Regions from separate parts of the Streptomyces sp. NPDC047028 genome, predicted to be linked through region 2. Evidence: riboswitches for the same ligand, from Rfam matches in the RefSeq annotation. Region 2 holds a riboswitch; the other holds the start of a gene.
What was found. Region 2 has a riboswitch for S-adenosylmethionine ahead of thrC (threonine synthase). Riboswitches for the same ligand answer to the same signal wherever they lie in the genome.
Positions count from the first base shown of each region.

Region 1 (14,831 bases), on a different contig from region 2:
AGCGGGTGGTAGGTGAAGTCGTCGGCGAACACCTTGCCGCCGGAGCCGAAGAGGTCGTAGCGGTAGATGGTGAGGTTGGCCAGGTTGATCCGGTCGAACAGCTTCTTGGCCATGGCCACCGACACCGCGCTCTGGGCGGCCGTCCAGCCGAGCTTCACCGAGCCGGAGGCGGAGTCGTACGAGAACGTCGCCCGCTCCGGGTTCTTGGTGATCGCCAGATACATGCTGATCCAGGTCTCGAAACCGATGGGCAGCGGGGCGATCTCGGCGAAGACGGGGTTGTCGGCGTTCGCCCAGTCGTCGATGCCCAGCACCGGCATGGTCGCCTGGTTCGCGCCGACGGTGTCCCAGACGTGGTTGGCACGGCCGAGCATGACGTTACCGTTGGTCCCCCAGCCGGCGCCCACCTCGGGGGCGAGGTCGGGCAGGGTGCCGGTGTCCCGGGCGCGGACGAGGAGTTCGGTGGTGCCGAGGCTGCCGGCGCCGAGGAAGAGGTAGGTGCAGCCGTACTGGGTGGTCGCGACGACCGCGCCGGTGTCGTCGATCCGTTCGGCGGTCAGCACGTACGACCCGTCGCTCGCCCGGTGGACCGACGTCACCCGTTCCAGGGTGTGGAGGGTGACGTTCCCGGTGCCGAGGGCGGCGGCCAGGTACGTCTTGTCGAGGCTGCGCTTGCCGTGGTTGTTGCCGTAGATGACCTCCCCCGCGAGCGCTGACCTGGTGGCCGTGCCGGCGGCCTCCTGCTGCATGTAGCCGAAGTCGTAGACGTTCGGCACGAAGGTGGTCCTCAGTCCGGCGTTGGCGGCGGCCTTGCGGGAGGTGCGGGCGAACTTGTACCACTCGGTGGACTCGAACCAGGCCGGGTCGATCGTGTTGACGCCGAGCATGGCGCGGGCGCGCGGGTAGTAGGTGCCGTACATCTCGTCGGCGTCCACGGTCGGGAACTGCTCGCTGAAGTAGGACCTGACCGGGGTGACGGCCATCCCGCCGTTGACGAGGGAGCCGCCGCCGACGCCCCGGCCGACGTACACGGACATGGCGTCGTAGTGCACGCGGTCCAGGACGCCGGGGTAGCGGCTGATGTCCCGGTTGACCACGTCGAGCCAGAGGAAGGTGGCGAGCGGGGCCTCGGTGCGGGTGCGGAACCACATGGAGCGCTGGTCGGGGGCGGTGGTGGAGCAGAAGATCCTGCCGTCCGGGCCGGGGGTGTTCCAGAGGCGGCCCATCTCCAGGACGAGGGTGCGGATGCCGGCCTGGCCGAGGCGGAGGGCGGCTACGGCGCCGCCGTAGCCGGAGCCGATGACGATGGCCGGCGCCGACTGGGTGGGGGCGGGTTCGGCGGCGTGGGCGGACTGGAGTGCCACTCGGGTGAAGCCGAGGGTGGCGGCGGTCTGGAGGGCCGCGAGCCCCAGGACGTGACGTCTCGTCAGGTGACGTTGTGTCAGGTTTGCTGTCATGCGGGGAGCATGGGCGGATTATTCGGTTCCGGGAAGGGGGTGCGCCTTATGGGGTGGGGGGTTCTGGGCGTTGGCGGGTGCGGGTGCGTTGTGGCTTGTCGCGCCCACGCGGCGGAGCCGCATATCGATACAGCCCCGCGCCCCTTCGGGGGCGCTGCACTACAGCAGGTCTTTGAGGTGCTCGGCGAGGAGGTCCCAGCGCCACTTCTCTTCGACCCACTGCCGGCCTCGCTCACCCATGCGGTGGCGGAGTTCGGGGTCGGACAGGAGGGTCACGATCCTTTCCGCTGCCTCCTGGGGGTCGCCGCCTCTGACCACCCATCCCGTCTCCCCGTCGAGGACGGCGTCGGGGGCGCCGCCGGAGTCGCCGGCGACGACCGGGAGGCCGGTGGCCGAGGCTTCCAGGTAGACGATGCCGAGGCCCTCGACGTCCAGGCCGCCCCTGCGGGTGCGGCAGGGCATGGCGAAGACGTCGCCGGCGCCGTAGTGGGCGGGCAGCTCGGACCAGGGGACGGCGCCGGTGAAGCGGACGGAGCCGGCCACGCCGGCGTCGGCGGCCAGCCGTCTGAGGTCACCATCGTAGGGTCCGCCGCCCACGATGAGGAGGACGGCGTCGGGCTCGGCGGCGAGGATGCGGGGCATCGCCTGGATGAGGGTGTCCTGGCCCTTGCGGGGCACGAGGCGGGAGACGCAGACGACGACCGGGCGGTCGGTGAGGCCGAGCCGGGCGCGGACCTCGGCTCCGCCGGAACCGGGGTGGAAGGTCTTCTCGTCGACGCCGGGCGGGAGCTGGACCATGCGGGCGGCCGCCGCCGGGGTCAGGGCGGTCGCGATGCGGGAGCGGGTGTACTCGCCGAGGTAGGTGATCGTGTCCGTGGACTCCCCGATGCGGCGCAGCAGTTGCCGGGCGGCGGGGAGTTGGGCCCAGCCGGCCTCATGGCCGTGGGTGGTGGCGACGAGCCGCTCGGCACCGGCGCGCCGCAGGGCGGGGGCCATCAGGCCGAGGGGGGCGGCGGCCCCGAACCACACCGACGTGCAGCCGTGCTCCCGCAGCAGGCCGACGGCCTTCCGGGTGGCGCCGGGGGTGGGCAGCAGCATGGTCGTGCGGTCGCGTACGACGGGGAAGGGCTGCTCGGCGTCGAAGGCGGCGGTGGCCTCGATGCCGTCGCGGCTCCGCTTCCAGGTGGAGGCGTAGACGACCAGCCGCTCGGGGTCCAGGCGGAGGGCCATGTTGTGCAGGAACGCCTGGATGCCGCCGGGGCGGGGCGGGAAGTCGTTGGTCACGATGAGGGTCTTGTCCATCGCCGCGGACTCTACCGGCCGCCCCCTTGGCCCACCCGCCCACCCGACTCGGCCGGCTACAAGGCGAGGCAAAACCCCCCGCCCGAGCCGAGCGATCAACCGCAACCGCAGCACCCCGGCCACCGCCCCGGGCGAGCAGCCGTGCGGCGCCCGCGCCCCCTCCCCACACGCCCGAGCCGCAGGGGCGAGTGGGCCGCGTCCGGGGAATGCCCTCCTCCCGGTTGTCAGCCAAGCGAGTCGGGTGGGTGGGGAGGGAGGGCATGCTGTGGGTGGGGAGGGAGGGCATGCTGTGGGTGGCGAGGGCCGCCGGCGAGGCCGGGCGGGCCTGGCTGCGGGAGGCGATCACCGCCCTCGGCCGCTCCCGCTGAGCGCGGGTCAGCCCAGTTGGTCGCTCACGTACTGGCGCCAGCGGGCCGTGAAGGCGGCCGGGGTCGTGCCGAGGACCTGGTTCAGGGCCTGGGGCAGCGCGCCGGACCGTTCTCCGTGGTCGCCTACGGCGCGGTAGAACGCGTCGAGCCGGGACCGCCCCCAGTGGGCGGCGATCATGCGGCAGGCCAGCCAGCCGCCCTCGTAGGCCCGGGCGAGCTTCGCCGGGTCGCCGGTGAAGGCGAAGTCCCCGTCGGCGGGCAGGCCGGCCGGCGTGTGGCCGGCCCGGACGGCACGGGCGAGTTCCGGGGCCGCCTCGGCGGCCGTGCGGCCGGTGTCGAGGTAGCCGATCCAGTCGGCGTAGCCCTCGGAGAGCCACAGCGGGGTCGCCGGGGTGGTGTGGGCGCGGGTGGCGACGTGGGTCGTCTCGTGGGTGAGCACGACCTGTTTGCCGAGGTCACCGAGGACGGCGTACGCCTCGGGGTTGACGACGACCCGGTCCGCCGGGGCCTTGCCCGAGCCCCCCACCTCCCCCGTGGTGACGGCGGCGATGCCCCGGTAGTCCGAGGCGGGCGAGCCGAGCAGTCCGGCCATGCCCTGGAGCGTGCGCGGGACGAGGACGACGACCCGGCGGGCCCAGTCCGTGCCCCAGGCGCCGGAGACGGCCGGGACGGCGTGGTCGGCGAGCCGGGCGTAGCCGCGCAGCGTGCCGGCAGGCTGCCCGGTGCCGAGGACCAGGCTGTGCGCGCCCCGGACTGCGGTCACCGTGCCCTCGTCCCACAGTTGCCTCCCGGCCTTCTCGGCGGGCCGGTCGGCGGTGACGTACCACCGCCCGTGGGGCGCGCGGCTGAGGGTGAGGGTGCGGTGGACGCTGACGGGTGCCTTGTCGTAGCCGGCGACCCGGTAGCGCAGCTCGGCGTCGGCGGTGGCGCCTGAGCCGGTGGTGTGGACGCCGGTGACCCGGTAGGCCCAGGAGGCCAGCGGAAGGGCGCGCAGGCGGGCGTACTCGGCGCGGGTGCCCGTCGCGCCGTACGCGGTCTCGTCGTGGTGCAGCAGGGCCGTCGAGCGCTGGTCCAGGACGCGCTGCACGCCGGTGCGGGCGGTGTCGGCCGCCGTCGGGCCGCCGCATCCGGCGAGGGGCGTGAGCAGCAGGCAGAGCGCTGCCGCTCCCCGTGTCCGCCGTCGACCAGCCATTTCCCGATCGTACGGGGCGTGGCGCGAGCTAGGCCCTGTCGTCACATTCCCGCCTGCCCCGCGACGACGGGAATGTGACGACAGGGCCTAGGGCCGGGTGACCGAGGAGATCGGCATCATGCCGACGGGGTCGTAGCGTACGGCGGCGCCCGGGTAGGGGGCGTGGATGACCTGGCCGTGGCCGACGTACATGCCGACGTGGCTGGCGTCGGAGCGGTAGACGACGAGGTCGCCGGGCTGGGCCTGGGAGAGCGGGACGCGCCGGCCGGCGTGCCGCTGCTCCTGGGAGGTGCGCGGCAGGTGGATCCCGGCGTGTGCGTACGACCACTGCATCAGGCCCGAACAGTCGAAGCCGGAGGGGCCGTTGGCGCCCCAGACGTAGGGGCGGCCGAGGGCGGAGCGCGCGGCGGCGACGGCGGCCGCGGCGCGGGCGTCGGGGGCGACGACGCCGGCCAGGTCGGGCAGGTCGCGGGTGCCGGCGCGGGAGGTGCGCTCGTAGGCGGCGCGCTCGGCGGCGGGCATCGAGTTGATGAGCTGCCGGGCCCTGGCGAGCTTCTTCTCGACGGCCCGTTTGTGCGTGGAGACGTCCTTGCGGCTCTTCTCCAGCTCGGCGAGTTTCCCGGCCGCCTCGGCGCGTTCCTGGGAGAGGTCGCGCAGCGCGGACCGCAACTCCTTGAGCTGTCCGGCCTGCTGGGCGCCGATGCGGTCGAGGGTGGAGGCCTTGTCGAGGTAGTCGGCGGGGTCGTCGGAGAAGAGCAGGGCGACGGTGGGGTCGATGCCGCCGGACCGGTACTGGGCGCCGGCCACCGAACCGAGCTGTTCGCGCATGGTGTTGACGCGCTGCTGCTGCCGGGCGATGCGGTCCTGGGCGTCGTTGATCTGCCGGCGCAGGGTGTGGGCGCGCTCCCCGGCCTTGTCGTACGCCTCGGTGGCCTTCTCGGCCTGTTGGTAGAGGCGGTCCACCTCGGCCCTGGTGCCGCCGTGCGGCGCCGCGTCGGCGGGTGCGGCGCCGAGGGCGGCGGCCGCTGCCGACATCACGCACAGGGCCGCGGCGGCGCCCCGGTCGAACCCGGACGGTGCAAGGCGGCGATGAGACCCCACGGGCGTCCTTCCCGCTGACGACAGGTACCGCTTCCCCGGGCGCCGGGACGGGGGAGGCCACGGCGCCGGGGAAACGCGGCAGACAGTAACCGTGCGGAGGGGCCCCGGCCAAAGACGCCAAGGGGGCAAACGGGGGGAAACAACGCCACGCCCCGCCACTGACGCAGGTCATGGGCGGGGCGTGGGGTCAGTTCCGGTCCGGGGGATTCGCCCGTTCGGGCGCCCCGGGTCAGCGTTTCGCGGCGTTCAACGGCCGTACCGGCGAGGGCGCCGGGGGGTCTCAGATGCGGACGCCGAACTGGAACGGCATGTTGCTGATCGACTCGTAGCGCACGCTGGCGCCGGTGTGCGGGGCGTGCAGCACCTGGCCGTTGCCGGCGTAGAGGCCGATGTGGTGCAGGTCGCCGTAGAAGAGCACGAGGTCGCCGACCTTGAGCTGGCTGACGCTGTAGATCCTCGTGCCCGCGTTGGCCTGGGCCTGGGAGGTGCGGGGTATGGAGACGCCGGCCTGGGCGTAGGCCCAGGAGGTGAGGCCCGAGCAGTCGAAGGAGGAGGGACCGGAGGCGCCGTAGACGTAGGGCGAGCCGATCTTGCTCTGGGCGGCGGAGAAGGCCGCCCCGGCCATGCCGGAGGCCGGCGGGGCGTCGCCGAGGTGCACGCGCTCGGAGGAGGAGCGGTTGGCGCGCGCCTGCTGCTGCGCGAGCTCCGCCTTCTCCTTGGCGGTGAGGGTGTTGAGCAGCTTCTGCGCGGCGGCGAGCTTGCCCTGGACTTCCTTCTTCTTCTTGCCCAGCTCCGTGCGGGTGGAGGCCAGGTCCTTCAGCTTGTCGCTCGCCTCGGAGCGCTCCTGGGCGAGTTCGCGCTGTTTGTCCTGGATCTTCTTCAGCGACTCGACCTGCTGGCTGCTCAACTGGTCGAGCGTGGAGGCCTTGTCGAGGAAGTCGTCCGGGTGGGACGACAGGAAGAGCTGGACGGAGGGGTCGATGCCGCCGGACCGGTACTGGGCGGTGGCCAGTGAACCCAGGCCGTCGCGCAGCTTGTTGAGGTCCTGCTGGCCGCGGGCGACGTTGTCCTGGATGGTGGAGATCTCCTTCTGGAGCTTCTCCTGCTTCTCCTTGGCGCCGTTGTACTTCTCGGTGGCCTGCTCGGCCTGCTCGTAGAGCTTGTCGACCTTCGCCTTGACCTCGCTCTTGCTGGGCTTCTCGCTCGGCGCGGCGTTCGCGGCGTTCGCGCTCAGTGCGACGGCGGCTGCTGCCGCTGTGGTCAGCACGGTCACGCGCGTGCGACTCGGCTGCTTGGGTCGACGGTGGGACGCCACGGAGGACGAACTCCTTCTTGTGAGTGTTCACCCGTTCGGAGGTTCGAGCCCAGACCCTAGTGACCTACTTGTGATCAGTTCAAATCCTCACGCCAAAAAAGACGGTCACTCAATGCATTCTTTGCACTCAACGTACGTGCAGTGATGCCGGGTTGACACTACGTTGCGTGACGATACGGCCAATTCGGGCATTAAGTATGCCCGTTGAACGTTCAGGACAACCGCTTCAGAAGTACCGCAGAGGCGACCGGTCGGGCGCCTGCCCGGGCCACTCCGTCGGCCACCTCGCGGTCGGTGGAGGCGACGATGACCGGCCGGCCCGGCGGTTCGGCGCGCACCAGCTGGCGGATCAGCTCGTCCGCGGTGACCCCCGGCTTGGAGAACAGCACCCGCACGCCGCGCGGCGGCGCGAGGAGCACCGGCGCGGCCAGCTCGGCGCCGTCGAAGACGCAGGTGACCTCCGCGCCGGTCTGCGCGGCGAGCTGGGAGAGCTGGCCGAGCAGCCGCAGCCGCTGCTTCTCCAGCGGCATCTGCGGATAGCCGGTCTTGGTGACGTTGTAGCCGTCGACGACGAGATGGGCCTGCGGCAGCGCGAGCAGCTGGTCGAGGATGGCCGGGTCGTTCTCGGACAGGGCGCGCGCCGCGATGTCCTTCGGGGTCATCCGTCCCGGTTCGACCGCGTCCACGGTCTCGGCGGGCCGCACGGACACGGGCGGCAGGGCGAGTTCCCGGCGCAGCCCCTGGGTGGCGTCGAGCAGGGTGTCGAGCAGCAGCCGTACCCGCATGTCCTCGACGCTGCGGCCCTCCCTGGCGGCCCGCCGGGTGGCCTCCAGGCCGGCCTCGGCCTCGCCCAGGCGGGCCTTGAGCCGCCGGGTCTCGCTCTCCGCGGCGGACACCTGCGCCTGCGCCTCGGCCCGTACGGCGTCGGTCTCGCCCCGCGCCTTGCGCAGGGCGGCCTCGCCGCGCTTGACGTCGCTGAGCGCGGCCCGCAGCTTGCGGTGCAGCGTCTCGGCCTCCCGTTTCGCCGACTCCAGCTCCGCGCGCAGCCGTTCGGTCTCGGTACGGGTCTGCCCGCGGGCCTCGGCCAGCTCCTCGCGCAGCCGCTCCAGCTCGGCACGGCTCTCCTCGTCGGCGCGTTCGGCGTCGGCGCGCTGGGCCTCCTCGCCGGCCGCGGTGACCAGCTTCACCCAGCCCCCGGGGCGCAGCACGTAGGCCGCGGCCGCCACGTCGAGCGGATCCGCGGCCGGGGGCGGCGAGCCGGAGTCGAGGGCGCCGGACAGTTCCGGCTGCGCCTCTCTGAACTTCTCCCCGATCCGCTGCCGGAAGACCGCGTCGGTCTCCAGCGCGGCCGCCATCGCGTTGCCCGCGAACTTGGTCCGCCGATTGGGGGCGAAGCGGGCGTACTGCCGCAACTGGGCGGGCAGTTCCGCCACGGTCAGCCCGCCGAAGCCGTCCGAGACGATCTGTACGACCCGGCGGCGCACGCCGTCGGGCAGCGGACGGTCAAGCACCTCAGCGGTGCCGTCGCCCGGCCCCCCGCCTGCGGTCTCCACCATCCGTCACACCCCAATGCTGTGCGGGGTCCCGCTCCCCTCAGGAGCCGGAGCCCGGCCTGTCCACGAGTTCCACCTGGTCCACCGCGTTGCACCAGCGGCAGCGCACCGACTCGATGGTCTCACTGACCACCTCGCGCTCCTCGACCGTCGGCTCACCGGCCAGGTCGAGGTGGACGTACTCGACGACCTTCGACGAGCGCGTGACGTCGAAGCGGGTCAGATTGCCGCAGAGGGTGCAGCGCCATCGTGTCGTGGCGGTCGGCAGGGGCACCGTCATCGTGACTGTTCGCTCCTCGTCGTGTCGGTCCGCGCCGGTCCGGGCGCGTGTGGCTCGTAACCCTACGGCCTGCGCGGTCCCCGCCGCCCTTCTGTCCACGGCGGCGAGGCGGTCTGTCGGGTTGAGTCCCGTTACGTCATGCTCTGTATTCATGATCAGCCACTGGAGCACGACGGCCGGCCGGACCATCAGGGCGGTCCGGCACTCCCCGGCGCCGATGACGTACGGCCTCATCGCCCTGTGCTGCCTGCTCTTCGTGCTGGGCCCGGCCTCCGGGCTGACTCCGGGATACGGCTCCGGGGACGCGCTGCTCGCCGCGCAGCGGGCGTACTTCCGGCACTGGGGCGTGATCCCCGCGAACCTGTTCGAAGGAACGGTCCGGCAGGCGCTCACCCCAGCCACGGCCCTGTTCGTGCACGGCAGCTGGGTGCATCTGCTCGGCAACATGCTCTTCCTCTTCGTCTTCGGGGCGATGACCGAGGAACGGATGGGCCGGGTGGAGTTCACCCTCTTCTATCTCGGCTGCGGATACCTGGCCCTGCTGGGCTACGCGGCCGCCAACACCACCTCCCAGGAGCCGCTGGTCGGCGCCTCCGGGGCGATCTCGGCGGTCCTCGGGGCGTTCCTGTACCTGTTCCCCCGGGCCCGTGTGACCAGTCTCCTCCCGTTCCTGTTCTTCCTGCCGCTGCGCTTCCCGGCGTGGGTGGTGCTGCCGTTCTGGGCGGGGCTGCAGTGGCTGGCGGCGGAGCGGTCGGCGCAGGGGCCGGGGGTGGCCTACCTGGCGCACCTGGTCGGCTTCGGGCTGGGGTTCCTCTACGCGTGGGGGCGCTACGGCCGTGCCACTAGAGTGAAGGGCGCAGCCGCCCCGGTACCCGAGGGAGAGAACCAGCCGTGATCACCGCGATCGTTCTGATCAAGACCAGCGTGGACCGGATCCCCGAGATCGCGGAGCGGATCGCTTCGCTGGAGTCGGTGAGCGAGGTGTTCTCCGTCACCGGGACGTATGACCTGATCGCGATGGTGCGGGTGCGGCGGCACGAGGATCTGGCGGATGTCATTCCGGGGCGCATCAGCAAGATTCCCGGGGTGGAGGGGACGGATACGCACGTGGCGTTCCGGACGTACTCGCAGCATGATCTTGAGGCTGCGTTTGCTATTGGATTGGATTCCTAGTCGCCTACGCGTCTGCGGGGCGCGGATCGTGCGCGGGTGCGGGTGTGTCGTGGTTGATCGCGCCCACACGGCGGAGCCGCATATCGACACAGCCCCGCGCCCCTTCGGGGCGCTTGTCCTCGGGCAGGTCTCAGACCGCCGGGACGCAGCGGCCGTTTTCTGTGTGGTAAGTCCACTTGGCACCCTCGGTCACCAGTTCTCGTACCGCTGTGACGAAGCGGTCCGTGTGTTCGTCCGGGGTGCCCGCGCCGAAGCTGACTCGGATGGCGTTGAGGGACTTCTCGCCGGGGGCGGCCTCGGGGGCTCCGCATTCGCCCTGGGTCTGGGGGGACGTGCCGAGGAGGGTGCGGAGCAGGGGGTGTGCGCAGAAGAGGCCGTCGCGGACACCGATGCCGTACTCGGCGGAGAGGGCGGCGGCGAAGTGGGAGCTGTTCCAGCCCTCGACGACGAAGGAGATCACGCCGACGCGCGGGGCGTCGTCGCCGAAGAGGGAGAGGACTTTCACCTCGGGGACCCCGGCCAGGCCGGTGCGGACCTTCTCGACGAGGTGCTGCTCGCGGGCGACCAGGGTGTCCCAGCCGGCCTCCGTCAGTGCCTTGCAGGCCGAGGCGACGGCGTAGGCGCCGATGACGTTCGGGGAGCCGGCTTCGTGGCGGGCGGCGCTCTCGTGCCACTCCACGTCCACACCCCCGTCCTGGCGCCTGCTCACCTTGCGGCTGGCGCCGCCGCCCGCGAGGTACGGCTCGGCGGCCCGCAGCCAGTCGGCGCGGCCGGCCAGGACTCCGGAGCCGAACGGGGCGTACAGCTTGTGGCCGGAGAAGGCGACCCAGTCGACGTCGAGGTCCCGCAGGGAGACGGGGTGGTGCGGGGCGAGCTGGGCGGCGTCCAGGACGATGCGGGCGCCGTGCGCGTGGGCGGCGGCCGCCAGCTCGCGTACGGGCCACAGCTCACCGGTGACGTTGGACGCGCCGGTGACGCAGACCAGGGCCGGGCCGTGCGGGTCGCGGTCGGCGAGGGCCCGCTCCAGGGTGTGGACGGCCTGCTGCGGGGTGCGGGGGGCGTCGAGGTAGCTGACCCGGGCGTCCTGCCAGGGCAGCAGGGACGCGTGGTGCTCGGTCTCGAAGACGAAGACCTGGCAGTCGGCGGGGAGGGCGCGGGCCAGCAGGTTGAGGGAGTCCGTGGTCGACCGGGTGAAGACCACCTGGTCGTCGTCACGGCAGTCCAGGAACTCGGCGACCGTCGTCCGGGCGTTCTCGAAGAGGTCGGTGGAGAGCTGGGAGAGGTAGCCGGCGCCGCGGTGGACGCTGCCGTAGTACGGCGCGTAGGCCGCCACGTCGTCCCAGACGCGCTGAAGGGCGGGGGCGCTGGCCGCGTAGTCGAGGGCCGCGTAGGTGACCTCGCCGCCGGTGACGAGCGGGACGGTGACATCCCGGCCGAGAACGGGCAGCTGGGGACAAACGGTCTGGTGGGTGGCAGCGGTGGAGACGGACATGGCGAACTCCCGTGAGAGGCAAGGCGGAACCACCACGCGAGCGGGTACGGCTCGAGCGTGGGGAAAGTGAAAGAGGGTGTGCGGAGGCGGGGCTCTACGCCCTATCGCATTCGCTTGCTCATGGAAGGCTCCTCGACGACCAGGACCCCTGGTGACGCGAGGGTCCGCGCTTGCCGTGAGCCTTGCTGCCCACGACCTGGTCCTCACCCGGGGCACCCCGCCACGGAAGGAGGGTTGCCGGACAGCCGGCCGGGGCCGAATGGCTGTCACTCATGACCTGAGCCTGAAACTAGCCGAGCTGATCGCCGGCGCGCAACTTCTGTCCGGATGACGGGACACGGCGATCCGGGGCCACTACGGCGGCGGCCCGGCCGACGGTGCCGGTCAGGCCGCCGCGTGCGGCTATGCGTTGCTCGCGGCCACCCAGCGGTCCAGGGTGCGCTTCGCGGTGCCCGAGTCGATCGACTCCGCCGCCCTGTCCATGCCGGCCCGGATCTGCTCGGCCAGCGTGCCGGGCCCGGGGTCCAGGGCGACCAGCGCGGCCGCCGAGTTCAGCAGGACGGCGTCCCGGACGGGGCCTCGCTCGCCGTCCAGCAGGCGCCGGGCCACCTCCGCGTTGTAGGAGGCGTCGGCGCCCCGCAGGGCCTCCACGGGGACGAGGTCGAGGCCGACGTCACGCGGGTCGAAGCTCTCCTCGGTGACCTTGCCGTCCCGGACGACCCACACCCGCGAGGTGGCCGTGGTGGTCAGTTCGTCGAGGCCGTCGTCGCCCCGGAAGACCAGCGAGGAGTTGCCCCTCTCGGCGAAGACGCCCGCCACGATCGGCGCCTCGTGCGCGACGGCGACACCGACCGCCTGCGCCCGCACCTTCGCCGGGTTGGTCAGCGGGCCGAGCAGGTTGAACACCGTGCGGATCCCCAACTGGCCTCGGGCGGCGCCCACATGGCGCAGCGCCGGGTGGAACTTCACCGCGAAGCAGAAGGTGATCCCGGCCTCCTCGGCGACCCGGACGACCCCCTGCGGGGTCAGGTCCAGGTTGACGCCGAGCTTCTCCAGCACGTCGGACGCGCCGGACGCGGAGGACGCGGCCCGGTTGCCGTGCTTGACGACCTTCGCGCCGGTGCCCGCGACGACGATCGACGACATGGTGGAGATGTTCACCGTCTTGGCGCCGTCGCCGCCCGTGCCGACGATGTCGACGGTTGAGCCCGGCACCTCGATCACGTTGGCGTGGTCGTACATCGTGCGCACGAGCCCGGTGATCTCCTGGACGGTGGCGCCCTTGGCGCGCAGCGCGACCGCGAACCCGGCGATCTGGGCGTCCGTCGCCTCGCCGCCCATGATCCGGTCCATCGCCCAGGCGGTGTCGTCGGCCGCCAGGTCGTGGCCGGACAGCAGGCCGTTCAGCAGGGCGGGCCAGGAACGGCCCGCCGCGGTGTCGCCTCCAGCGGGGGTCACAGCGCTCATCAGCCGCTCCTGGTGTCATGGACGTACGAGAAGGGACGTACAGGAAAGTACGGCTCCACCCTATCCAGCCCCGGGCAGGGCGAAGGGCCCCGTCCGAACACCGGACGGGGCCCTTCGCTGTGGCGTGGCGACGCGGGATCAGTGGTGGCCGTGGCCGCTCGTGATCTCCTTGTACTCCTCTACGGTCGGCTTGGGGATCTGGTTCCCCTCGCCGTAGTAGGCACCGGAGAGCTTGACGCGCAGCTTCTCCGTGGCCTTCACCTTGCGCTCGACGCCGTTCTCGTCGACCGTGGCGCCGATCTCGGCCGGCTCGTACTGCTCGTGCGCGGTGAGCGTGTGCAGGGCCTCTTGGCTGAGCGGCTCGTGCACCTCGATGAACTCACCGTGCGGCAGGCGCTTGATGATGCCGGTCTCGCGGCCGTGCAGCACCTTCTCGTGGTCGCGGCGCTGCAGACCGAGGCAGATCCGCTTGGTGGCGATGAACGCGATGACCGGTCCGACGAAGAAGAAGATCCGGACGAACCAGGTGACCGAGTTGATCGACAGGTGGAAGTGGGTGGCCCACAGGTCGTTCCCACCACCGACGAGCAGGATCATATAGATCGTCAGCCAGGCGACACCGAACGCGGTACGCGTCGGGGCGTTGCGCGGGCGGTCCAGGATGTGGTGCTCGCGCTTGTCGCCGGTGACCCAGGACTCGACGAACGGGTAGACCGCGATGGCCACCAGGACCAGCGGGAAGATCACCAGCGGGATGAACACGCCCAGGACGAGCGTGTGGCCCAGGAAGTTGATCTCCCAGCCCGGCATGAAGCGGATCAGGCCCTCGGAGAAGCCCATGTACCAGTCGGGCTGGGCGCCGGTGGACACTTGGTCCGGACGGTAGGGGCCGATGGCCCAGATCGGGTTGATCTGCGCGATCGCGGAGATGACCGCGATGACACCGAAGACCAGGAAGAAGAAGCCTCCGGCCTTGGCCATGTACACCGGCAGCAGGGGCATGCCGACGACGTTCTTCTCGGTCTTTCCGGGACCCGCGAACTGCGTGTGCTTGTGGTAGAAGACCAGGATCAGGTGGCCCACCATCAGGCCGAGCATGATGCCCGGCAGCAGCAGGATGTGGATCGAGTAGAACCGGGCCACGAAGTCGTGGCCGGGGAACTCGCCGCCGAAGAGGAAGAACGACAGGTACGTGCCGACGATCGGCACGGACAGGATCGCGCCCTCCATGAAGCGGACGCCGGTGCCGGAGAGCAGGTCGTCGGGGAGCGAGTAACCGGTGAAGCCGGTGAACATGCCGAGGACGAACAGCAGGAAGCCGAACAGCCAGTTGATCTCACGCGGCTTGCGGAACGCGCCGGTGAAGAACACGCGCATCATGTGCACGAACATGCCGGCGAGGAAGATCAGCGCGGCCCAGTGGTGGATCTGCCGGACCAGCAGACCACCGCGCACGTCGAAGGAGATGTGCAGGGTCGAGTTGAACGCCTCGGACATCGCCTGACCCTGGAGCGGGACATAGCTGCCGTGGTACACGACCTCGTTCATCGACGGGTGGAAGAACAGCGTCAGGTACACACCCGTGAGGATGATGATGATGAAGCTGTACATGCACACTTCGCCGAGCATGAACGACCAGTGGTCGGGGAAGATCTTGCGCATGTTGGACTTGGCCAGGGAGTAGATCCCGAGCCGTCCGTCGGCCCAGTCGGCGACGCGCTCGCCGGCCGCGGCCTTCCCGCGAGAGCGGGGCGTTTCGTTCGCTGCAGTACTCATCCGCGCTCCCAGAATGCAGGACCGACGGGCTCCTCGAAGTCGCCGAGCGCCTGGAGGTAACCGTCGTCGTTCACGCCGATGCGCAGCTGCGGCAGGGCGTGACCGGCGGGGCCGAAGATCACTCGGGCACCGTCGGAGAGGTCGAAGGTGGACTGGTGGCACGGGCACAGCACGTGGTGCGTCTGCTGCTCGTACAGGGAGATCGGGCAGCCCACGTGGGTGCAGATCTTCGAGAAGGCGACGATGCCCTCGTGTCCCCAGTCGAGCTCGCGCTTGTCCTTGATGTTGCCCGGCTGCAGCCGGACGATCATCAGGGCCGCCTTGGCGATCTCGTTCTGGAAGTCCTCGTCGGTCT
Region 1 is NZ_JBEYVS010000048.1:14,489-29,319, reverse strand. It holds gene ABZ854_RS31345 (GMC oxidoreductase) at 1-1,457, opposite strand, end outside; gene ABZ854_RS31340 (glycosyltransferase family 4 protein) at 1,617-2,759, opposite strand; gene ABZ854_RS31335 (hypothetical protein) at 3,135-4,319, opposite strand; gene ABZ854_RS31330 (NlpC/P60 family protein) at 4,407-5,420, opposite strand; gene ABZ854_RS31325 (NlpC/P60 family protein) at 5,701-6,735, opposite strand; gene ABZ854_RS31320 (NYN domain-containing protein) at 6,948-8,291, opposite strand; gene ABZ854_RS31315 (hypothetical protein) at 8,329-8,568, opposite strand; gene ABZ854_RS31310 (rhomboid family intramembrane serine protease) at 8,720-9,463, shown strand; gene ABZ854_RS31305 (Lrp/AsnC ligand binding domain-containing protein) at 9,460-9,741, shown strand; gene ABZ854_RS31300 (aminotransferase class V-fold PLP-dependent enzyme) at 9,872-11,233, opposite strand; SAM riboswitch class IV at 11,395-11,511, opposite strand; gene trpD (anthranilate phosphoribosyltransferase) at 11,636-12,700, opposite strand; gene ABZ854_RS31290 (cytochrome bc complex cytochrome b subunit) at 12,839-14,476, opposite strand; gene ABZ854_RS31285 (Rieske 2Fe-2S domain-containing protein) at 14,473-14,831, opposite strand, start outside.
Region 1: linked by a shared signal. The riboswitch ahead of ABZ854_RS31300 (aminotransferase class V-fold PLP-dependent enzyme) and the one ahead of thrC (threonine synthase) in region 2 are both predicted to bind S-adenosylmethionine.

Region 2 (14,831 bases):
GCTCGACCGTGACCCGCTCGTCCTCCAGCAGGGCGGCGACGGGGCCGGGGGAGCGGTGGCCCAGCGTGGGCATTGCGTTGAACAGGTGCGTGGCGACCGTCGCCCCCGCGTCGATGGCCGCCACCGTCTGCTCGTACGTCGCGTCCGTGTGCCCGATCGCCGCGATCACGCCCTGCTCAGCGAGCAGCCGTACGGAGTCCAGGCCGCCCGGCAGTTCGGTGGCGAGCGTGACCATGACCGCCTTGCCGCGCGCCGCGTCGACCAGCTTGCGGACGTCCGCCGGGTCCGGGTCGCGCAGCAGCCCCTCGGAGTGCGCGCCCTTGCGGCAGGGCGAGATGAACGGCCCCTCGAAGTGGATCCCGGCCAGCTCCCCCTGCTCGGCGAGTTCGCTGAGCAGGCCGGCCTGGCGGACCAGCAGGTCCATCTCGTCGGTGACGGTGGAGGCGACGAGGGTCGTGGTGCCGTGCTCGCGGTGGGTGCGGATGGCTTGCAGGATGTCGTCGGGGGTGCCGCTGAAGCTGGAGCCGCCGCCGCCGTGGTTGTGGATGTCCACGAATCCTGGGAGGAGCCAGTGGCCGGATACGTCGAGGTGCGGGGCGTTCGCCGGTGCGGTCTCGGTGATGTGCCTGCCGTCCACGGCGAGGGTGCCGTTCTTCACCGTGCCGGTGGGGAGGACCACGGTTGCGCCCGTGAGTACCTGCGGGCCGGTGGGGGCTGGTCGCGCAGTTCCCCGCGCCCCTGACGGGGCGCTGCTCTGGGCCGGAGATTCCTGCTCAGGGGTCATCAGGGGGATACCTCCGGGGTTGTCGGGGTGGTCGCCAGCAGGTCCTGCGCGAGTAGTCCCGCGCCCAGGCAGCCGGCTGTGTCGCCCAGGGCGGCGGGGACGATGGTGGGGAGTTTCTGGAAGGTGACGCGGCGGCGGACGGCGGTGCGGAGCGGGTCGAAGAGGGTGTCGCCGGCCTCGGCCAGGCCGCCGCCGATGATCAGGGTGCGGGGGTCGAGCAGGGTGAGCGCGGTGACCAGGCCGTCGGCGAGGGCGTCGACCGCCCGCTGCCAGACCCGGACGGCATTCGGGTCCCCGGACGTGACCGCCTTCGCGCAGTCCGCTGCGTCCGCCTCCGGGTCACCGCAGGCGGCGGCCCAGGCCTCGCTGACGGCGGAAGCGGAGGCGTACCGCTCCAGGCAGCCGCGCTGCCCGCAGGGGCAGGGGTCGCCGTCGGGCCGTACGACGATGTGGCCGATCTCGCCCGCGAAGCCGTGCGCGCCCGCCTCGACCCGGCCGTCGATGCCGATGGCGCCGGCGATGCCGGTGCCCAGCGGGACGAAGAGGTAGCGGTCGGCGCCCCGGCCCGCGCCGAGGCGGCCCTCGGCGAGACCACCGGCCCGCACGTCGTGGCCGAGCGCCACGGGCATGCCGAGCCGGTCGGCGAGCAGATCGCGCAGGGGTACGTCCCGCCAGCCGAGGTTGGCGGCGTAGACGGCGGTGCCGTGGGTGTCGTCGACGATGCCGGGGACCGCGATGCCGGCGGCCGCGGCGGGGGTGCCGTAGCGCTCGACGCCATGGGCGCGCAGGTCGGCGGCGAAGCCGAGGATCGCCTCGACGACGGCGTCCGGGCCGCGCTCGCGGCCGGTGGCGCGGCGGGCGCTGTGCAGCAGTGCGCCGTCGTCGCCGACGAGGGCGGCCTTCATTCCGGTACCGCCCACGTCCAGGGCGATGACATGTCTCACCACGGGGCCTAGTGTGACCCTCGCACCCGGGAGAGGTCTAGTCCACTCACGTGGTGTAGACCTTATGTGTCCATATATTGAACACTCAGACAGCAGGGTTGGGGCTTGACAGTGGGTCGGCGTACGGCAGGAATGATCGCGGTCGTGTCCGCACTGGGCATGACGGCGGTCCTCGGGGGCTGCGGGAGCGGCGCGGGTTCGTCCGACGTGACCCTCAAGCTGGTCGCCGCCGACTACGGCGACTCCCCGGCGAACAGCTCGCAGAAGTACTGGGACGCGCTGGCCTCGGCGTACGAGGCGAAGCACCCCGGTGTGAAGGTCGACGTCAGCGTCTACTCGTGGAACGACGTCGACCGCAAGGTCAAGGAGATGGTCGACGCCGGGCACGCCCCCGACATGGCCCAGATCGGCGCCTACGCCGACTACGCGGCCCAGGGCAAGCTGTACCAGGCCTCCGACCTGCTCTCCATCGCCACGCAGGCCGACTTCCTGTCCACGCTGTCCGACGCGGGCCAGTGGAACCACCTGCAGTACGGCATCCCGTTCGCCGCCTCCACGCGGGTGCTCTTCTACAACAAGACCCTCTTCTCCCAGGCCGGCATCACCCCGCCCAGCGACTGGAGCGAGCTGGCGGCCGACGCGAAGGCGCTCAAGGCCAAGGGCGTGAGGTATCCGTACGCGCTGCCGCTCGGCCCGGAGGAGGCGCAGGCCGAGACCATGCAGTGGCTGCTGGGCGGCGGCGACGGCTACACCGACGACGTCGGCACCTACACCATCGGCTCCGAGCAGAACATAGAGACCTTCACCTGGCTCAAGGACGAGCTGGTCGGCAAGGGGCTGACCGGGCCGGTCGCCCCCGGAAAGCTGAACCGCGCGGCTGCGTTCGCGGCGTTCGCCGACGGGCAGGTGGGCATGCTGAACGGGCACCCCACGCTGATCCAGCAGGCCGCCAAGAAGGGCGTGAAGTTCGGGACGGTGCCGATGCCGGGGCGAGAGGGCAAGGCCAAGGCGTCGATGGGGGTCGCCGACTGGATGATGGCGTTCAAGCAGAACGGGCACGCCGAGCAGGTCGGGAAGTTCCTGGACTTCGTCTACAGCGAGAAGAACGTCCTGTCCTTCTCCCGTGAGTACGGGTTGCTGCCGGTGACCATGTCGGCGTCCACCGCGATGAGCGAGTCGGACGCGTCGGCGGACAAGCAGTTGCATCCGTTCCTCGATCAGTTGCCGTACTCCGAGCTGTATCCCGTGGGGAAGACGTCTTGGGCGGCGGTCAGTGCGGACGTGAAGAAGGAGATAGGAAAGGCCGTCACCCCGACGGGCAGCCCGGCGGGCGTGCTGACCCGGCTCCAGGCGGAGGCGACCGCTGCGGACAGCGAGGCGTCCAACTAGGTCGCTGCGCGGCTCGGGCCGGGGTGACTCGGGTGCGTCTTCGGCTGCCGGCCGGTGGGGGTGTTTCGCGCAGTTCCCCGCGCCCCTGGGGGGTGTGGTGGTGCTGGTCGTTCTCGGCTGCCGGCCGGTGGGGGCTGATCGCGCAGTTCCCCGCGCCCCTTTGGGGCGGGGTGGTGCCGGTCGTCTTTGGCCGGCGGCCGGTGGGGCTTCTCGCGCAGTTCCCCGCGCCCTTTTTTGGGGGCGTTACCTTGGGGGGTATGGAATTGGGTGAGCGGGAGTTGGGGGTTCTTGGGCTGGAGCGGCGGGGGTTTTCGGGGCCCGGGGCCAAGGAGCGGGCCATACGGGAGGAGCTGGGGATGGCGCCCGTGCGGTACTACCAGCTGCTCAACGCCCTCCTGGACGACGAACGGGCGCTGGCGCACGACCCGGTGACCGTGAACCGGCTGCGCCGGGTGCGGGACGCACGCCGCTCCGAGCGCTGAGGAGTGAGCACGGCCCCCCGCGGATAGTGTCGCCGTATGGGCTCCCATACGACGGACTCGACGGACTCGGCCAACCCGCTGCCCACCCCGGTGACCCGGGCCGGGCAGGACGGACTCGCCGCCCTGCTCGCCGCGCCGCGCACCGCGCTGATCGGCCTCGACTTCGACGGCACGCTGGCGCCGATCGTCGCCGACCCCGAGCAGGCCCGCGCCCACCCCGGCGCCGTCCCCGCGCTGGCCGCGCTCGCGCCCGAGGTGGCGTCCGTGGCCGTGGTCACCGGCCGCCCCGCCGGGGTCGCCGTACGGCACGGCGGTTTCGCCGGCGTGCCCGGCCTCGACCACCTCGTCGTCCTCGGCCACTATGGCGCCGAACGCTGGGACGCCGTCTCCGGCACCGTCAGCGCGCCCGCCCCGCACCCCGGCGTCGCCGCGGTCCGCGCGGAGCTGCCGGGCGTCCTGGACCGGGCCGGCGCCTGGCACGGCACGTGGATCGAGGAGAAGGGCCGCGCCCTCGCCGTCCACACCCGCCGGGCCGACGACCCCGAGGCCGCCTACGACGCCCTGCGCGGCCCGCTCACCGACCTCGCCACCCGGCACGGCCTGATCGTCGAACCCGGCCGCCTCGTCCTCGAACTCCGCCCGCCCGGCATGGACAAGGGCGTCGCCCTCCTGGAGTACGTCCGCGAGATCTCCGCCGGCGCCGTCCTCTACGCCGGCGACGACCTCGGCGACCTCCCCGCCTTCGCCGCCCTCGAGAAACTCCGCTCCGACGGCCTCCCCACCCTCCTCGTCTGCAGCGGCAGCACGGAGGTGACCGAACTGTCGGACCGAGCAGACCTGGTCGTCAACGGCCCCGAGGGAGTCGTATCCCTGCTCCGGTCACTGGCGGCCGAGCTGCGCTGACGGGCCGCCCCCGCCACCGCCGTGGGCAGGCGTTCCGCAGGGCGGAACGGGTGGGCACGGCCGACGGCGCCGGGCACCGGAAATCCCCGGCCCGCTGGTCCACGCTCTCAATCGTCCAGTGCGCCGAGCTGGTCCAGGAACCACTTCGCAGGCGGCAACGCCGTAGCCGCGGCGGCCAGCCGCTTGCACCGATCGGACCGCTCCCCCTCCGGCATGCTCAACGCCGCGTGCAACGCCTCCGCCGTCCCCACCACGTCATACGGATTCACGCACACCGCGTCCTCGCCCAGCTCCTCGAACGCCCCCGCCTCCCGCGACAGCACCAGCGCACACCCCGACTCCGACACGACCGGCACCTCCTTCGCGACCAGGTTCATCCCGTCCCGGATGGGGTTGACCAGCGCCACATCGGCCAGCCGGTACGCCGCCAGCGACCGCGCGAAGTCGTCCTTGACGTGCAACAGCACCGGAGTCCAGCCCGCCGTACCGAACTCGGCGTTGACGGCCTCCGCCACCCGCTGCACCTCGGCGGTGTAGTCCCGGTACACGGCGAGGTCCTGCCGCGAGGGGTAGGCGAACGCGACGTGCACGACCCGCTCGCGCCACTCGGGGTGCTCCGCCAGCAGGTGCCGGTACGCGAGCAGCCCCCGCACGATGTTCTTGGACAGCTCGGTCCGGTCCACCCGGACGATCGTGCGCCGCCCCTCGCCGATCTCCTCCCGGAGTCCCGCCATCCGCTCGTCCACGTCCGCCCGGTGCGCCCGCTCCCGCAGGAACTCGGCGTCGGCCCCCAGGCCGTGCACGCCGATCCGGGTCCCGGAGGGGATGCCCGGGCCCAGTACGGCGTGGCAGCAGGCGGTGAACGCGTCCGCCCACCGCCGGGTCAGGAACGCCGCCCGGTCGGCGCCCAGGATCCCGGTCAGCAGCTCCGCCGCGATGTCGTCAGGGAGCAGCCGGAAGTAGTCCGGCGGCGCCCACGGGGTGTGCGAGAAATGGCCGATCCTCAGGTCGGGCCGCAGCTGCCGGAGCATCCGGGGGGCGAGGGCCAGGTGGTAGTCCTGGATCATCACCGCCGCGCCCTCGCCGGCCTCCTCGGCCAGCGCCTCGGCGAACGCCCGGTTGTAGGCCCGGTACGACTCCCACTGCCGCCGGAACTCCGCGTCGAACACGGGCTCCAGCGGGGTCTGGTACAGCAGGTGGTGGACGAACCAGAGCACCGAGTTGGCGATCCCGTTGTACGCGTCGGCGTGCACGTCGGCGGGGATGTCCAGCATCCGCACGCCCGGCTCGCCCTCACCGCGCCGCACCGCCTCGCGGTCGCCGTCGGAGAGCGCGGCGCACACCCACAGCGAGTCCGCGTCGGAGCCGATCGCCGACAGGCCCGAAACCAGCCCGCCCCCGCCCCGCTTGGCGCTCAGCGAGCCGTCCTCGCCGACCGTGTACGACACCGGGCCGCGGTTGGACGCGACCAGCACCTGAGCCTTGGGAGCAGCGGTGGAAGCCATACGCCTGAACCTAGCCCGGCTCGTAACGCCTCAAACGTGTATACCGGCCGCCCAGGGACGGTATGCAGCCGTTCTCCCGCCGCCCCCCGCCCGGCAGCGCCTACGCCACCCGCCGTGCCGCGTACTCCGCGATCTCCGCCATCGGCGGCCGCTCCTCCGTGTCCACCGAGTACGTGCGCGGCTCGAAGCCGTCCGTCCCGCGCTCGAACTGGGTCAGCGCCGGCCGGAGCAGATGCCCGCGGGCCAGCCGGAGCTGCGCGGTGCGGTAGATCGCCGCGGCCATCCGGCCGAGCGCCTGCCCGTCCTGGTGCCGGTGCTTGCGCACGCCGACGTCCACCTGGGCCAGCGCGTCCAGGCCCACCAGGTGCAGCGCGTCCACGAGCATGCCCAGCTCGACGCCGTAGCCCACCGGGAACGGCAGCTGCTCCAGCAGGCCGCGCCGCGCCGCGTACTCCCCGCCGAGCGGCTGCACGAACCCGGCCAGCTGCGGCCAGTGCATGTTCAGCAGGGGGCGGGCCATCAGCTCGGTGACCCGGCCGCCCTGCCCGACGGCGCCGTCGAGGGGACGGTCGTACATGGCCTTGACCAGGTGCACGTCCGGGTCGGTCAGCAGCGGGCCGACGATGCCCGAGACGAAGTCGGCGGAGAACTCCCGCAGGTCGGCGTCGATGAAACAGACGATGTCACCCCGGGTGACCAGAAGGGAGCGCCACAGCACCTCGCCCTTGCCGGGGACGGACGGGATGCGGGGGAGGATCGCGTCCCGGTGGACGACGCGGGCGCCCGCCGCCGCGGCCACCTCGGAGGTGCGGTCGGTCGAGCCGGAGTCGATCACGACGATCTCGTCCACCAGCGGCGTCCGCTCCACCAGGTCACGGCGGATGACCTCGACGATCGCCCCGACCGTCGCCTCCTCGTTCAGCGCGGGCAGCACCACGCTGATCGACTGGCCCGAGCACCGCTTGGCGGCCAGTATCTTGTGCGGCGGACGGTCGGCCACGGACCAGGACCGGGTGGTCAGCCAGCGCTCGACTTCTTCCAGCACGGCCTGCGGCTCCTCACTCCTCGTGATCACGGTGCGTCACCGTGATCCATCTCGCGGTTCGGACGACTATCTCAACAGTCCTGGCCTTCGGTTACAGTCTTGAACAACGCCGACGACCGTCGCATGCCGGGGGTCGCAAGCGTCCACAACCGAATACCGCTCATCCAGAGGGGCAGAGGGAAACGGCCCGATGAAGCCCCGGCAACCCTCCAGCCGGCACTCGTCTTCGTAGCGAGGCTCCCGGCTAGGGAAGGTGCCAAATCCGTCTCACGGCGAAGTGCGTCGTGAGAAAGATGAGGAGAAAGGGCCTCGCCTCACATGGCTGCGCAGACAGTTGCAGACTCCAGCACCTCCACCCCCGCCTCGACGTCCGCCGTCGACCTCGGTCCCGCCGCGGCCCTGAGCTGTCGCGAGTGCGGTCACCGCGTCCCGCTCGGCCCCCTCTTCGCCTGCGAGGAGTGTTTCGGCCCGCTGGAGATCGCGTACGACTTCTCCGCCTACGACACCGAGGAACTCCGCGCCCGCATCGAGGCCGGCCCCGCGAACATCTGGCGGTACGCCCCGCTGCTGCCCGTCCCCGCCGACGTGGCCGACAAGCCGAACATCAACCCCGGCTGGACCAAGCTCGTCAAGGCCGACAACCTCGCCGCGGAACTCGGCGTCACCGGCGGTCTGTACGTCAAGGACGACTCCGGCAACCCGACGCACTCCTTCAAGGACCGGGTCGTCGCCCAGGCCCTGGAGGCCGCGCGCGCCTTCGGCTTCACCACCCTGTCCTGCTCCTCCACCGGCAACCTCGCCGGCGCGGTCGGCGCCGCCGCCGCGCGGGCCGGCTTCCGCTCCTGCGTGTTCATCCCGCACGACCTGGAGCAGGGCAAGGTCGTCATGGCCGCGATCTACGGCGGCGACCTCGTCGGCATCGAGGGCAACTACGACGACGTGAACCGCTTCTGCTCCGAGCTGATCGGCGATCCGGCCGGCGAGGGCTGGGGCTTCGTCAACGTCAACCTGCGGCCGTACTACGCGGAGGGCTCCAAGACGCTGGCGTACGAGATCTGCGAGCAGCTCGGCTGGCAGCTGCCCGACCAGCTCGTCGTGCCCATCGCCTCCGGCTCCCAGCTCACGAAGATCGACAAGGGTCTGCAGGAGCTGATCAAGCTGGGTCTGGTCGAGGACAAGCCGTACAGGATCTTCGGCGCGCAGGCCGAGGGCTGCTCGCCGGTGTCGACCGCGTTCAAGGCGGGGCACGACGTCGTACGGCCGCAGAAGCCGAACACGATCGCCAAGTCGCTGGCCATCGGCAACCCGGCCGACGGGCCCTACGTCCTCGACATCGCGCGCCGCACGGGTGGTGCCGTGGAGGACGTGACCGACGAGGAAGTGGTCGACGCGATCAAGCTGCTGTCCCGCACGGAGGGCATCTTCGCGGAGACCGCGGGCGGCGTGACCGTCGGCGTCACCCGCAAGCTGCTCAAGGAGGGCCTGCTGGACCCGACGAAGACCACGGTCGTCCTCAACACGGGCGACGGCCTCAAGACCCTGGACGCGGTGGCCGGGACCGGCCTCACCGCCACCATCCGCCCGAACCTGGACTCCTTCCGAGAGGCTGGCCTCGCATGAGCGTGACCGTTCGCATCCCCACCATTCTGCGTACCTACACCGGCGGGCAGGCCGAGGTCGCCGCCGAGGGCGCGACGCTGTCCGAGGTCATCGAGGACCTGGAGAAGCACCACACCGGCATCGCCGCCCGCGTCCTGGACGACCAGGGCAAGCTGCGCCGGTTCGTCAACGTGTACGTCAACGACGACGACGTCCGCTTCGAGCAGGGCCTGCAGACGGCCACCCCCGACGGCGCCGGCGTCTCCATCATTCCGGCCGTCGCCGGAGGCTGACCGAATGACCGAACATTACCTTCGGTAATGCCGGTCACTGATTGTTCACCGGATTGCCCTCTCCGTGAGAGAAACGGAGGGGGCAATTCTGTGTGATTGAGCGCGGTAGAGTTGGGGAACGCGCTCCCGGACCGAGGGTCGGGAGCCCTGGAATGGTGCCGCGGACCCGGCAAGAAATGGCCAAACTGTGTGGCCCTTTCGCGGCATTTACTCCCTTTGTCCGGCCCGACTTGCCCTGAATTCGGGCGAATTCTCACCACATTCCGGATCGGGCTCGTCCAGAATTCTCGTCCGATTGACCTGTTGCAGACGGCAGTTGGACAGATACATTCAGCCGCGGTCGACGCGTTCCGGCGCACGCCCCCGACCGTTGGGGGGCGAGGTCTGACCCGGGTCCGCGAAGTGCGGATCTGTGCAAGGGCCAGTAATAGGGGAGTTAGGCATGGCTCAGGGCACCGTCAAATGGTTCAACGCGGAGAAGGGGTACGGCTTCATCGCGGTCGACGGTGGTGCGGACGTCTTCGTCCACTACAGCGCCATTCAGATGGACGGCTACCGCAGCCTTGAAGAGGGCCAGCGGGTCGAGTTCGAGATCTCGCAGGGCCAGAAGGGCCCGCAGGCCGACATGGTTCGCGTCACCGCCTGAAACGTTGCTGCACGAAGGGCCCGCACCTCCCGGGGTACGGGCCCTTCGGCATGCCCGGGACGGGTGAGCGCGCGCTCACCGTGCGGGGGGAGGTGCTCGCACCGTTTCGCCGTCGGCGGAGGGCGTGGCCGACCCCCGAGAGGCGCTTGCACTCGACGGTGCCGAGTGCTAATCATTGGCGTTAGCACTCTGAAGGTGAGAGTGACAACGAAGGACCGGGTCGGTGAGGCCCGCAAGCCGGGTGGGGCAAGGAACCACGAGGCAGGCAGGCCGTCCGTCGCGGGCGCGGGCGCGGTCCGAAGAATCACCCCCAGTCCTGGAGGGACCACTTCACATGGCCAAGATCATCGCGTTCGACGAGGAGGCGCGGCGCGGCCTTGAGCGCGGTATGAACCAGCTCGCCGACGCCGTCAAGGTCACCCTCGGCCCCAAGGGCCGCAACGTCGTCCTTGAGAAGAAGTGGGGCGCCCCCACGATCACCAACGATGGTGTGTCCATCGCCAAGGAGATCGAGCTGGAGGACCCGTACGAGAAGATCGGCGCCGAGCTCGTCAAGGAAGTCGCCAAGAAGACGGACGACGTCGCCGGTGACGGTACGACGACCGCGACGGTGCTCGCCCAGGCCCTGGTCAAGGAGGGTCTGCGCAACGTAGCCGCCGGCGCCAACCCGATGGCCCTCAAGCGGGGCATCGAGAAGGCCGTCGAGGCCGTCTCCGCCGCCCTGCTGGAGCAGGCGAAGGACGTCGAGACCAAGGAGCAGATCGCCTCCACGGCGTCCATCTCCGCCGCCGACACCCAGATCGGCGAGCTGATCGCCGAGGCGATGGACAAGGTCGGCAAGGAAGGCGTCATCACCGTCGAGGAGAGCAACACCTTCGGCCTCGAGCTCGAGCTCACCGAGGGCATGCGCTTCGACAAGGGCTACATCTCCGCCTACTTCGCCACCGACATGGAGCGCATGGAGGCGTCGCTGGAGGACCCCTACATCCTCATCGCGAACTCCAAGATCGGCTCCGTCAAGGACCTGCTCCCGCTCCTGGAGAAGGTCATGCAGTCGGGCAAGCCGCTGCTGATCATCGCCGAGGACGTCGAGGGCGAGGCCCTGTCGACCCTGGTCGTCAACAAGATCCGCGGCACCTTCAAGTCCGTCGCCGTCAAGGCCCCGGGCTTCGGCGACCGCCGCAAGGCCATGCTCGGCGACATCGCCATCCTCACGGGCGGCGAGGTCATCTCCGAGGAGGTCGGCCTCAAGCTGGAGAACGCGACCCTGGACCTCCTGGGCCGCGCCCGCAAGGTCGTCATCACCAAGGACGAGACCACCATCGTCGACGGTGCCGGTTCCTCGGACCAGGTCAACGGCCGGGTGAACCAGATCCGCGCCGAGATCGAGAACAGCGACTCGGACTACGACCGCGAGAAGCTGCAGGAGCGCCTGGCGAAGCTCGCCGGCGGTGTCGCGGTCATCAAGGCCGGCGCCGCCACCGAGGTGGAGCTCAAGGAGCGCAAGCACCGCATCGAGGACGCCGTCCGCAACGCGAAGGCCGCCGTCGAGGAGGGCATCGTCGCCGGTGGTGGCGTGGCCCTGCTGCAGGCTTCCCAGGTCTTCGAGAAGCTGGAGCTCGACGGTGACGAGGCGACCGGCGCGCAGGCCGTGAAGCTCGCGCTGGAGGCCCCGCTGAAGCAGATCGCCGTCAACGCCGGCCTCGAGGGCGGCGTCGTGGTGGAGAAGGTCCGCAACCTCACCCCGGGTCACGGCCTCAACGCCGCGACCGGTGAGTACGTCGACCTGGTCGCCGAGGGCATCATCGACCCGGCGAAGGTGACGCGTTCCGCTCTGCAGAACGCCGCCTCCATCGCCGCGCTGTTCCTCACCACCGAGGCCGTCATCGCCGACAAGCCGGAGAAGGCGGCTGCGCCGGCCGGCGGCGGCATGCCGGGTGGAGACATGGACTTCTGATCGGGTCCTTGCCGAGGGCGGTATCCCCTGTTGCGAGATTCGCGACAAGGGGTGCCGCCCTCGGGCGTTTTCGGCGGCTGCGGGTGCGTGGGGGCTTGTCGCGCAGTTCCCCGCGCCCCTGAGGTACGTGCAGTGGACGAGCCCCTTCAGGGGTGCGGGGAACTGCGCGAGCAACCACGAAGCACCCGCAGCCGCCCGCGAAACGGAACCCTCTCCCCGGGAATGCGTTGCATCACACCTCCGTTGCTTAATGAGGTGCAACAATGCGTGCGCACATACCATGCGGTATAAGCAGCCCCGTTCCCAAGGAGCCCCCGTGACCGTCACCCCCACCACCTCCCGCGCGGCAGCGATACTCTCGCGCCCCATCACCCTCGGCGGCCTCACCGTCCCGAACCGGATCGTGATGGCCCCGATGACCCGCATGTTCTCCCCGGGCGGCGTCCCCGGCGAGGACGTCGTGTCGTACTACGGGCGCCGCGCCGCCGCCGGGGTCGGTCTGATCGTCACCGAGGGCACGTACGTCGGGCACGACTCGGCGGGCCAGAGCAGCCGCGTGCCGCGGTTCCACGGGGAGGATCAGCTGGCGGGCTGGGCGAAGGTCGCCGAGGCGGTGCACGCGGGGGGCGGCACGATCGTCCCGCAGCTGTGGCACATCGGCATGGTCCGCAAGGAGGGCCAGCCGCCCTTCGCCGAGGCCCCCGCCGTCGGCCCCTCCGGGCTGCGCATCGGTGAGGACGAGGTCACCGGCAGGGCGATGACGCAGGCCGACCTGGACGCGGTGATCGGCGCGTTCGCGGAGGCCGCTGCCGCCGCCGAGCGCATCGGCTTCGACGGCGTCGAGCTGCACGGCGCCCACGGCTACCTCCTGGACCAGTTCCTGTGGGCCGGCACCAACCGCCGTACCGACGCCTACGGCGGCGACCCCGTGGCCCGTACCCGGTTCGCGGCGGAGATCGTCGCGGCGGTCCGCGCGGCCGTCTCCCCCGACTTCCCGGTCCTCTTCCGCTACTCGCAGTGGAAGCAGGAGGCCTATGACGCCCGTCTCGCCGAGACCCCCGAGGAGCTGGAGGCCATCCTGACCCCGCTCGCGGCGGCCGGCGTCGACGCCTTCCACGCCTCCACCCGCCGCTACTGGCTCCCCGAGTTCGACGACTCCGACCTCAACCTGGCCGGCTGGACGAAGAAGATCACGGGCAAGCCCACCATCACCGTGGGCTCGGTCGGTCTCAACGGCGACTTCATCAAGGCGTTCCAGGGACAGGGCGCGGAGCTGGGCAGCCTGGACAACCTGCTGGACCGCCTGGAGCGCGACGAGTTCGACATGGTCGCCGTCGGCCGCGCTCTGCTCCAGGACCCGGAGTGGGCGGCGAAGGTCCTCGCGGACCGCTTCGACGAGCTGAAGCCGTACGACGCGGCGGCGCTGCAGTCGCTGAGCTGAGGCGGGGCGGGGACGTCGGTGGAGGTCTACAGATTGCCCATCGGCTGGATGTCGACGTACACAGGCGTCCCCCACACCCGCAGTACCTCGTAATCGGTGAACTCGTGCACCAGCCGGTACGCCATCGCCGGGCGTGAGCCGCGCCGCTGGGCGGCGAGGTAGGCCTCCGCCTCGCGCAGGTCGCGGCGCGGGGTGCCGCACAGCTGCCACTCGCGGCCGTTCCACTCCTCCGGCAGCCAGCGCTGCTGCGGCTGGGGCCGGTCGGCGCGGACGCCGTAACGGGACGGCACGGGCGCCGGGGCCTCGGCCGCGGGGGGCCGGCCCTGGTGCCCGGCCCGCCGGGCGGCCCGGCGCCGGGTCTCGCACAGCAGACAGCCGTCCACGGCGTCCTTGTCCACCGGCCCGTTCGGGTGCTCGGCACACCGGGTGGCGGGCTTGTCCGCCTCGACGGCCTCGTCCAGCAGATCGAGGGCGCGCCGCAGATCGGCCTTGATCTCGTGCAGCCGGGAGTCCGGGGTGTCACCGGAGAGCGCCTCCCCGTGCTCCCCGAGCACCCTGAGGGCCCGTCCGAGGGCGGTGAGCTGGGCGTGGTTCATGTCAGTCCGCGTAGTCCTTCAGTTTCTCCGTGTCCAGGGTGATGCCGACCGGGGGCGACAGCTCGACGGTAGCGCCCCACGGGTGGCGGGGCGACTGACGGTACTGCCCGTCCTTGGGCTCGCTGAAGACGGTGACGGTCTGGTCGTCGCGGTCGACGAGGAGGTGGACGGGGATCTCGGCGGCGGCGACCCGGTGACTCTTCGTGGCAAACCGAACGCGTCAAGTCAACACACGGGGTGGGAGGGTGGGTTGAGACCCACCACCCATTCCACAGAAAGAGGTCTCGGACCTCGAAGCGTGGGGCTTGAGCTTCGGACAGGGTTGCCGTCGGTGGTGGACTGGGGGCATGGCGACGATGCTGCCGGGCCGCCTGCTCGATGCCCTCAATCGGTTCAACGCGGCCCATCCGTGGGACCACAACGCCCACTATCACCCGTGGCTTCTGCGGCAACTTCCCCGGCGGTTCGGCCGGGCGCTGGACGTGGGGTGTGGGAGTGGGGACCTGGTCAGGGCGTTGGCCGGGCGGGCCGGGGCGGTGCACGGGGTCGATGCGGACGCCGGGATTCTCAGGCGGGCCAGGGAGCTGACGCCCGACTCCGACCACGTCACCTACACCCTCGCCGACGCGGCCCAGGGGCTGCCCACCGGGCCGTATGACGTCATCACGTGTGTCGCCGTGCTCCACCACCTTCCCTTCGCCGACACCCTCACCCGGGTCCGGGAGGAGTTGGCCCCTCGGGGGACGGTGGTGGTCGTCGGCTGTGCCCGTGCCGCGAGCGCCGTCGATCACGTCCTCGGGCTCGTCGCGATACCGCTGAACGCGGCGACGGGCTGGGTGAAGAACCGGGGGCGGTCCGGAGTGCGGCCCGTCTCCATGAGTGCTCGTGTGCACGATCCCGAGATGAACTTCGCCGAGATCGCCGCCGAGGCCCGGCGCATCCTGCCCGGGGCTCGGGTCAGGCGGCGGCTCTTCTGGCGCTACACGCTGGTGTGGCGGGCGCCGGGGCGGGCGTAGGTCAGCCCGCGCTGTTGATCAGGTTTCCGCTGCCGCAGGTGGGCGTGGGGGTGTCGGTCAGGGGGATCGGGGTGACGGCCTTGGCCACCGGCATCACGACCAGCTTGCCGACGCAGCGGCCGGTGTCGGTGGCGGTGGAGGTCCAGTGGGCGTCGTCGGCGTGGGCCGGGGCGGCCAGGGCGGTGGCGGAGACGGTGAGGGCGGCGGTGGCCAGCAGTTTGTGCATCATGA
Region 2 is NZ_JBEYVS010000019.1:9,360-24,190, forward strand. It holds gene nagA (N-acetylglucosamine-6-phosphate deacetylase) at 1-784, opposite strand, end outside; gene ABZ854_RS18385 (ROK family protein) at 784-1,728, opposite strand; gene ABZ854_RS18390 (extracellular solute-binding protein) at 1,861-3,117, shown strand; gene ABZ854_RS18395 (DUF3263 domain-containing protein) at 3,375-3,599, shown strand; gene otsB (trehalose-phosphatase) at 3,636-4,502, shown strand; gene ABZ854_RS18405 (trehalose-6-phosphate synthase) at 4,610-6,007, opposite strand; gene ABZ854_RS18410 (glucosyl-3-phosphoglycerate synthase) at 6,108-7,052, opposite strand; SAM riboswitch class I at 7,210-7,352, shown strand; gene thrC (threonine synthase) at 7,371-8,672, shown strand; gene ABZ854_RS18420 (MoaD/ThiS family protein) at 8,669-8,944, shown strand; gene ABZ854_RS18425 (cold-shock protein) at 9,387-9,590, shown strand; gene groL (chaperonin GroEL) at 9,925-11,547, shown strand; gene ABZ854_RS18435 (NADH:flavin oxidoreductase) at 11,828-12,988, shown strand; gene ABZ854_RS18440 (hypothetical protein) at 13,015-13,584, opposite strand; gene ABZ854_RS18445 (hypothetical protein) at 13,586-13,759, opposite strand; gene ABZ854_RS18450 (methyltransferase domain-containing protein) at 13,932-14,600, shown strand; gene ABZ854_RS18455 (hypothetical protein) at 14,602-14,829, opposite strand.